Regions from separate parts of the Roseburia sp. 499 genome, predicted to be linked through region 2. Evidence: predicted binding sites of a transcription regulator. Region 2 holds the regulator's gene; the other holds the start of a gene.
The links. The regulator Rex, encoded in region 2, represses fermentation and respiration genes when NADH is low (regulators of the CRP and FNR family bind a similar motif). The targets are predictions, from matches to a motif close to ATTGTTAANTANTTAACAAT.
Positions count from the first base shown of each region.

Region 1: pflB (formate C-acetyltransferase) is a predicted target of Rex. The motif match lies at 2,468-2,487, and genes of this name have one in related genera.

Region 1 is NZ_CP135164.1:2,573,974-2,578,416, reverse strand. Features, by position in the region: gene pflB (formate C-acetyltransferase) at 1-2,223, opposite strand, end outside; ZMP/ZTP riboswitch at 2,295-2,376, opposite strand; tRNA gene BIV20_RS12670 (tRNA-Arg) at 2,555-2,628, shown strand; gene BIV20_RS12665 (leucine-rich repeat domain-containing protein) at 2,868-3,740, shown strand; partial or broken gene BIV20_RS12660 (leucine-rich repeat protein) at 3,753-4,443, shown strand, end outside.
Region 2 is NZ_CP135164.1:1,581,231-1,585,673, reverse strand. Features, by position in the region: gene BIV20_RS07945 (NADP-dependent isocitrate dehydrogenase) at 1-434, shown strand, start outside; gene abc-f (ribosomal protection-like ABC-F family protein) at 461-2,368, shown strand; gene BIV20_RS07935 (redox-sensing transcriptional repressor Rex) at 2,467-3,111, shown strand; gene BIV20_RS07930 (hypothetical protein) at 3,123-3,761, shown strand; gene BIV20_RS07925 (NAD(P)H-hydrate dehydratase) at 3,803-4,443, shown strand, end outside.

The sequences.
Region 1 (4,443 bases), 990 kb from region 2:
TACGTCTAACTGCTGTTCACGTGTCAAGTCAATGAATTTTACAGCATAACCGGAAACACGAATAGTAAAGTTTGCATACTCCGGTTTCTCAGGATGTTCCATAGCATCCTTTAATTTGTCAATTCCGAATACGTTTACATTCAGGTGATGAGCTCCCTGGTCAAAGTATCCGTCTAGAACGTTTACAAGGTTTGTAATACGTTCTTCTGGATTATGGCCAATTGCATCCGGATGAATGGTCTGCGTATTGGAAATTCCATCTAACGCATATTCATAAGGAAGCTTAGTTACAGAGTTTAGAGAAGCAAGAAGACCGTTCTTTTCTGCACCATAGCTTGGGTTTGCACCTGGGGATAATGGTTCGCCTGCAGGTCTTCCGTCTGGAAGTGCTCCGGTTGCCTTACCATAAACAACATTAGAAGTAATGGTAAGAATAGAAGTAGTAGGTTCAGAGTCACGATAAGTGTGGAACTTCTCTAATTTTTTCATGAAAGTTTTTAACAGCCATACTGCAATGTCATCTGCACGGTCATCATCATTTCCGTAACGCGGGAAGTCTCCTTCGATTTCATAATCAATTGCAAGTCCGTTTTCGTCACGGATTGTTTTTACTTTTGCGTATTTGATAGCAGACAGGGAATCTACTACATGAGAGAAACCTGCAATACCGGTTGCGAAAGTACGTCTTACATCAGTATCGATTAATGCCATTTCTGCAGCTTCATAGTAGTATTTGTCATGCATATATTGAATTAAATTCAAGGTATTAACATAAAGTCCTGCTAACCAGTCCATCATGGCATCATATTTTTCCATTACTTCATCGTAATCAAGATATTCGGAAGTGATTGGAGCGTATGCAGGTCCTACCTGAGTTTTGTAACGCTCATCTACACCACCGTTGATTGCGTAGAGAAGACACTTTGCAAGGTTTGCACGAGCTCCGAAAAACTGCATTTCTTTACCAGTCTGAGTTGCAGATACACAACAGCAAACAGCATAGTCGTCGCCCCATACTGGACGCATTACATCATCGTTTTCATATTGGATGGAACTTGTTTCAATAGAAATATGTGCAGCATATTTCTTGAAGTTTTCCGGTAATCTGGAGGAATATAATACGGTCAGGTTTGGTTCAGGGGATGGGCCCATATTTTCTAATGTATGCAAGAAACGGAAACATGTCTTAGTAACCATAGAACGTCCGTCCTGTCCTAAACCGGCAATGTCCAGAGTTGCCCATACCGGGTCACCGGAGAATAATTCATTATAAGAAGGAATACGTGCAAATTTTACCATACGGAATTTCATAACCATGTGATCAACTAATTCCTGAGCTTCTTTTTCGGTTAAAGTGCCGTTATCTAAATCTCTCTGAATGTAAATATCCAAGAATGTTGAAATACGTCCAACACTCATGGCAGCACCGTTTTGTGTTTTAATAGCTGCAAGATAACCGAAGTAGAGCCATTGAACAGCTTCTTTTGCATTTTTTGCAGGCTGAGAAATGTCATATCCATAGCTTTCAGCCATTTTTTTCATATCTTTTAAAGATTGAATCTGAATGGCAATTTCTTCACGAAGGCGGATAACATCATCAGTCATTTCACCGTGTCCACAATAAGCGAGGTCGTGTTCTTTCTGCTCAACTAAGAAATCAATACCATATAAAGCAACACGACGATAATCGCCTACAATACGTCCACGTCCATAAGTATCTGGAAGTCCGGTAATAATCTTCGCATGACGTGCTTTTTTCATTTCTGGTGTATAGGCATCAAAAACTGCCTGATTGTGTGTTCTGTGGTATTCGGTAAAAATCTTGTGGAGTTCAGGATCAGGTGTGTATCCATAGGTTTCACAAGACTGTTCCGCCATCTTGATACCACCATAAGGCATGAAAGCTCTTTTTAATGGTTTGTCAGTCTGAAGACCTACCACCTGCTCTAAGTCTTTTAATTCTTCGCTGATATAACCTGGTTTATGTGATGTTAAAGAAGATACGATATGGGTATCCATATCAAGAACACCACCTTTAGCACGTTCTTCTTTTTGTAATTCCTGTAGTTTGCCCCAAAGCTTGTTAGTTGCCTCAGTCGGTTCCTCTAAAAAGGATTCGTCTCCATCGTATGGAGTGTAATTGTTCTGGATGAAATCACGAGTATTTACTTCTTCTTTCCAGATTCTACCTTTGAATCCATTCCATGCGTCTTTTTGAATCATAAAAAATCCTCCTTATATTAATGAAACATAAATTAATATAGTATAAATGAAAAGCCGCCCATTCCAGGTAGCTTTTCTGCCCAGACGGTCGGCTAATAGTCAAGGTTATACTTCCTGTGGTCAATTCCACTTCCGTCAGTCGTATAACTACGTTTAATATATCATAATTCCTAGAAAAGTCAATGGAAGAAGACGGGAAATTTTATCATTGATAAATTTTTTTATTAAAGAAAATCTAGAAAAAAATGAAAAAGTATTGACAAAGATAAAAACATATAGTATGATATAAAACGTTCCGTATGAATGAAGTTTTTAGCGGAATACAATATATGTGTGTGTAGCTCAGCTGGATAGAGCACTTGGCTACGGACCAAGGTGTCGGGAGTTCGAATCTTCTCACGCACGTCATAGAAGACCTCGAAAGCGTAAGCTTTCGGGGTTTTTGTGTTAGGTTAGAAAAGATAATTGTAAAAGAAAAAAAATGGCGTTATAATTATAATAAGGTTATTAGTAAGGAATAGAAAAAAATAAATTTTTATAAAATTTTTAAAACCTTACGAGTTGATAGTTCGTCTATAGAGTGTAACAAGATATTTAAAGGTATTTGATATTAAAAACTATTACTTACAAAAGGAGAGAAGTTTATGAGAGTAAAAAAAGGAATGTTGATGTTAGGTATTGGGTTTGGAATAGGAATTATGCAGCTACCCGTGCATGCAAGCGAGAGTCAAGCAGAGAATCCGGTAGAAATAAGTGACTTAGAAATAGTTGAGACAACTTTGGCAGCTTCAGCAGAAAGTGATTTTACATGGAATGGTACAATTATTACTGGTTATACAGGAACATCAACAACAGTGGTGATTCCGAGTAAGGCAACGGAAATTGCAGATGGAGCATTTAGAGGAACAAACATTACGAGTCTTAGTTTTGAAGGAAATGATTTATTAACTATAGGAAGAGATGCATTCTGTAATTGTACTTCTTTGACAAGCGTAACATTCCCAACAGGGCTAAAAAGTATAGGATATGAGAGTTTTTATAGGTGTAGTACATTGCAACAAGTAGTGATACCGGAAAATGTGCAGACAATAGGAGCACGAGCATTTTATGGATGTAGCAATCTTAATAATGTAGAAATAAAAAGCAGTATATTGAATGATACAGGATGGGACATCTTTAAAGATTGTAGTAGTCTAAAGACAGTGACCATAAGCGGAAAACTGAGTACAATACCAAACCAGATGTTTCAGGGAGCAAATTATATTACCAGTATTACAATACCGGAGACAGTAACCAGTATAGGTGAAAATGCATTTCGCGAGTGTACATCACTGAAGAGTATTGTGATTCCATCTAATGTAACAAGCATAGGAAAAGATGCATTCTATAAATGTACATCTATGACAAGTATAACATTTCCAACGAAGTTAACAAGTATAGGATATGAGAGTTTTTATGGGTGTAGTACATTGCAACAAGTAGTGATACCGGAAAATGTGCAGACAATAGGAGCATGAGCATTTTATGGATGTAGCAATCTTAATAATGTAGAAATAAAAAGCAGTATATTGAATGATATAGGATGGGACATCTTTAAAGATTGTAGTAGTCTAAAGACAGTGACCATAAGTGGAAAACTGAGTACAATACCAAACCAGATGTTTCAGGGAGCAAATTATATTACCAGTATTACAATACCGGAGACAGTAACCAGTATAGGTGAAAATGCATTTCGCGAGTGTACATCACTGAAGAGTATTGTGATTCCATCTAATGTAACAAGCATAGGAAAAGATGCATTCTATAAATGTACATCTATGACAAGTATAACATTTCCAACGAAGTTAACAAGTATAGGATATGAGAGTTTTTATGGGTGTAGTGCATTACAGCAGGTAGTGATACCGAAAAATATGCAGACAATAGGAGCACGAGCATTTTATGGATGTAGTGCTCTGAGAAAAGCAACCGTGAACTCTTCTAATACAGAGTTTGGATATAGCATTTTTGAAGGTGCTTCTGCATTGACCATATACGGATTAACCGGTTCTACAACAGAAGCTTATGCGAATGAGAATGGAATTTCGTTTGTTTCTATTGGACATGCTTCAGGATGGTTTACAGGAGCTGATGGGGAATTGCGTCTTTATGATGAAAATGGAAATATGGTAATTAACCAGTTTGCATTTGACGGAAGTTATACCTACTATCTACAGGCAG
Region 2 (4,443 bases):
CAGAAGGTGGATTTATCTGGGCATGTAAGAATTACGACGGAGACGTTATGAGTGACATGGTATCCAGTGCGTTTGGTTCTTTGGCTATGATGACTTCTGTATTAGTATCTCCGGATGGATATTATGAGTACGAAGCAGCACATGGTACTGTTCAGCGTCATTATTACAAACACTTAAAGGGAGAAGAAACTTCTACTAACTCCGTAGCAACTATTTTTGCATGGACAGGAGCATTGAGAAAACGTGGAGAATTGGATAATCTTCCAGAATTAAGTGCATTTGCAGATAAATTAGAGCAGGCTTGTTTATCTACTATTGAATCCGGTAAGATGACAAAAGACCTTGCGCTGATTACTACCTTAGAGAATCCAACTGTATTAAACAGTGAAGGATTTATCAAGGCAATCCGTGAAACATTGGAGAAATCTTTATAAGATAGAAGAAAGAAGAGGAAACGAACATGATTTTAGCCTGCCAAAATATCAGTAAATCCTTTGGCACAGACGAAATCATACAACATGCGTCTTTTCACATTGAAGCAAATGAAAAGGCCGCAATTGTAGGAATCAACGGAGCGGGGAAAACTACCCTGCTTCGGATTATTATGGGAGAAATTTCTGCGGATGAAGGAGAAGTAGTCCTAGCAAAAGATAAGACTATAGGCTATTTACCGCAGAATCCCGATATATCCGGCAATCATACGATTTATGATGAAGTGCTTTCTGCAAAGAAAGCACTTATTTCCATGGAAGAAAAACTTCGCGATATGGAAAGTAGAATGAATCAGTATCAGGGACAGGAATTAGAAGATTTCATGGAAAGTTATAACCGTCTGAACCATGAATTTGATATGCTGGGAGGATATTCCTATCAGAGTGAGATTGTTGGTGTATTAAAAGGATTAGGATTCTCAGAAGAGGAATTTGGAAAACATATGCAGGAATTGTCTGGTGGACAGCGTACCCGAGTGTGTTTGGGAAAGCTTTTAGTGACAAAACCGGATGTGATTTTATTAGATGAGCCTACCAACCATCTGGATATCAATTCTATTGCATGGCTGGAAACTTTTTTGCTAAATTATAAGGGAGCAGTAGTGATTGTATCCCATGACCGTTATTTTTTGGATAAAGTAGTCAGTAAAGTAGTGGAACTGGACCGTACAAAAGTATCGGTATTTCAGGGGAATTACAGTGATTATGCAGCAAAACGCGCGCAAGTGCGGGAAGCACAGTTGAAGCAGTATTATAACCAACAGCGTGAGATTAAGCATCAGGAAGAGGTTATTGCAAAACTTAAGTCTTTTAACCGGGAAAAGTCCATCAAACGGGCAGAGAGCCGGGAGAAAATGTTGGATAAAATAGAACGTCTGGAAAAGCCAACTGAGGAGAATACAGATATTCATTTGCATTTAGAACCAAGAATTGTCAGTGGAAATGATGTACTTGCGGTAGAACATCTTGCGAAAGCATATCCAAATCAGCAGTTGTTCTCTGATATTTCTTTCGAAATAAAGCGTGGAGAACGGGTAGCACTTATTGGTGACAATGGAACCGGAAAGACCACTATATTGAAAATTATTAATGATATGATAGAAGCTGATGCAGGAACCATAAAACTTGGTACCAATGTAAACATTGGCTATTATGATCAGGAACATCAGGTACTTCATAAAGAAAAAAATCTGATAGAGGAAATTTCTGATGCATATCCAAGTCTTACAAATACGGAGATTCGTAATGTGCTTGCAGCATTTTTATTTACCGGTGATGAAGTATTTAAGCAGATTGCAGATTTAAGTGGTGGTGAAAAGGGAAGAGTATCGCTGGCAAAGCTAATGCTTTCTGAGGCTAATTTTTTGATTTTGGATGAGCCTACGAACCATTTGGATATTACTTCTAAGGAGATTCTAGAGCAGGCATTGAATAGTTATACCGGAACGGTGTTCTTTGTGTCTCATGACCGTTATTTTATCAACAAAACGGCAACCAGAATATTGAATCTGACAGGTGAAACCATTGTAAATTATATCGGAAATTATGATTATTACATGGAAAAGTGCCGGGAACTTACGAAGATTTATGTGACAGAAAAAGAGAAAGAGGTTAAGCCTGAAACAGAAAGTAGTAATAAGCTGGATTGGAAACAGCAGAAAGAGGAACAGGCAAGACTTCGAAAAATTGAAAATGAGAGAAAGCGGACAGAAGAAAAAATTGAAAGTCTGGAAGCTCATATCAGCGAATTGGAAGAATCTTTTTCACAGGAAGAAATTGCAACTAATTCGGCGAAACTTCAGGAAGTACATGAAGAATATGCAAAGTGCCAACAGGAATTGGAAGCACTGTATGAAAAATGGGAAGAACTTATGTAAAAGAATGTTAATTCTTTAACACATTGACAGTCCAGGCAGGATTCATTATAATGAGTATAGTATATGCACGGGAGAAATGCAGTTTAGGAGGAACGTCAATGGAAAAGGAAATATCACAGGCAGTGATCCGGAGAATGCCTAGGTACTACCGTTATTTAGGGGATTTGCTAGATGACGGAGTAGAGCGTATCTCATCCAATGAACTAAGTACGAGAATGAAAGTAACTGCTTCCCAGATACGTCAGGATTTGAATAATTTTGGTGGTTTTGGACAGCAGGGTTATGGCTATAATGTAAAATATTTGTATGATGAAATTGGAAAGATTATGGGCATGGACCAGAAGCATAATATTATTGTAATAGGTGCTGGTAATCTGGGACAGGCACTTGCAAATTATGTAAAGTTTGAGAAAAGAGGATTTGCTATCATTGGTTTATTTGATGTGAATCCGGCATTAAAAGGAGTATCGGTCAGGGGAATTAATATTCGTATGATGGATGAATTAGAAGATTTCCTTAAAAATAATCGGGTAGATATCGCAGCGCTTACTATGCCGAAGACAAAAGCAAGTGAGGTTGCAAATATGCTGGTAAGTTATGGAATCAATGCTATCTGGAATTTTGCGCATTTGGATTTGGAACTTCCGGAACATGTGGTGGTAGAGAATGTGCATCTTACAGACAGTTTAATGCAACTTTCCTACAATATTGCGAAACAGGGGAAGGTCAAAGATAAGAGATAAGAAGTGATAAGATGGGTGGAAGAAAAGCAATAAATCATGGGTTTGAAACAGTGCTTCGAGGCAAGCAGATATCATTATTGATTTTAGACCAGAAATGGCACAATCTTTTTTCAGATGATGGAAAAACGAAAAGTGTTGTCAAATTGGAAAAGAAAGCAAATGAATACTTGAAAAAACAGGGGCGGTTGCATCAGGAGATTAAGGACCTAAAGGTCCTGAAAGAGAAACTGATGAAGAATATTATGGCGAACATGGATGAAGCTGAGCGCGAGCAAGAGTCAAGGAAACTTCGGGAGGATCGAAGACTGATTTCTGAAATAAATGAAAAATTGCGTCGGGCGTATGCGGAATTAGATGAAGTTCCTAAGGAATTGGATGCAGTGAATGAAGCTCTGATGGTAGAGACCATGGAATATTGTTATGAAAAAATGCGCGCCAATGAAATAGAAAGCGTAGCAATCCGCAAGTGGTTGGAACAGACTCGTGAAGAAGTAAAGCAGAAGGCAGTACGCAAGCAGACTGTAGAGGATAAGAATAGGGAAATTTATTCCTATATGCATGATATTTTTGGTGCCGATATCATAGATATTTTTGATTTGACATATGAAAAGGAACCTTCGCAGAAAGAAGAGGAAAAGAGACAGTCTTAGCAGCATAAGGCATGTCTCTTTTTAAACATGGAGGAATGTATATGAATATTCTGGTAGACAGCAAACAGATGAAAATGTGTGACAAAAATACCATTCAACATTTTGGAGTTCCATCATTGGTTTTGATGGAGCGTGCGGCACTTGGAGTAACAGAAGAGATTGAAAGGCATACGCAGCCGGGAAGTAAAGTGCTTTTGGTTTGTGGAACCGGAAATAATGGTGGGGATGGACTGGCAGTAGGAAGGTTGTTGCGGCAGAAAGGATATGAGATTACTCTGGTTATACTGGGGGATTGGAGTAATATGTCTGTAGAAACAGCAAAACAAATGGAAATCTGTCGGGCATATGAAATGGAAATGCGAAAAGAGATTCCACAGGAAAAATTTGATGTAGTAGTGGATGCGCTTTTTGGTATTGGATTAAGCAGAGAGTTACAGGGAAGTTATTTTGAAATAGTGAAACAGATGAATGAACTTAATGCATGGAAAGTGGCAGTAGATATTTCGTCTGGAATTCATGCGGATACAGGAGCAGTTATGGGGATTGCTTTTCGTGCGGATATGACGGTTACCTTTGCTTTTCAGAAATTAGGGATGCTACTTTATCCGGGAGCAACCTACTCTGGAGAGGTGAAAGTAAAGGATATTGGAATCACTGCTGAAAGCTTTCTGGAAGAAAAGCC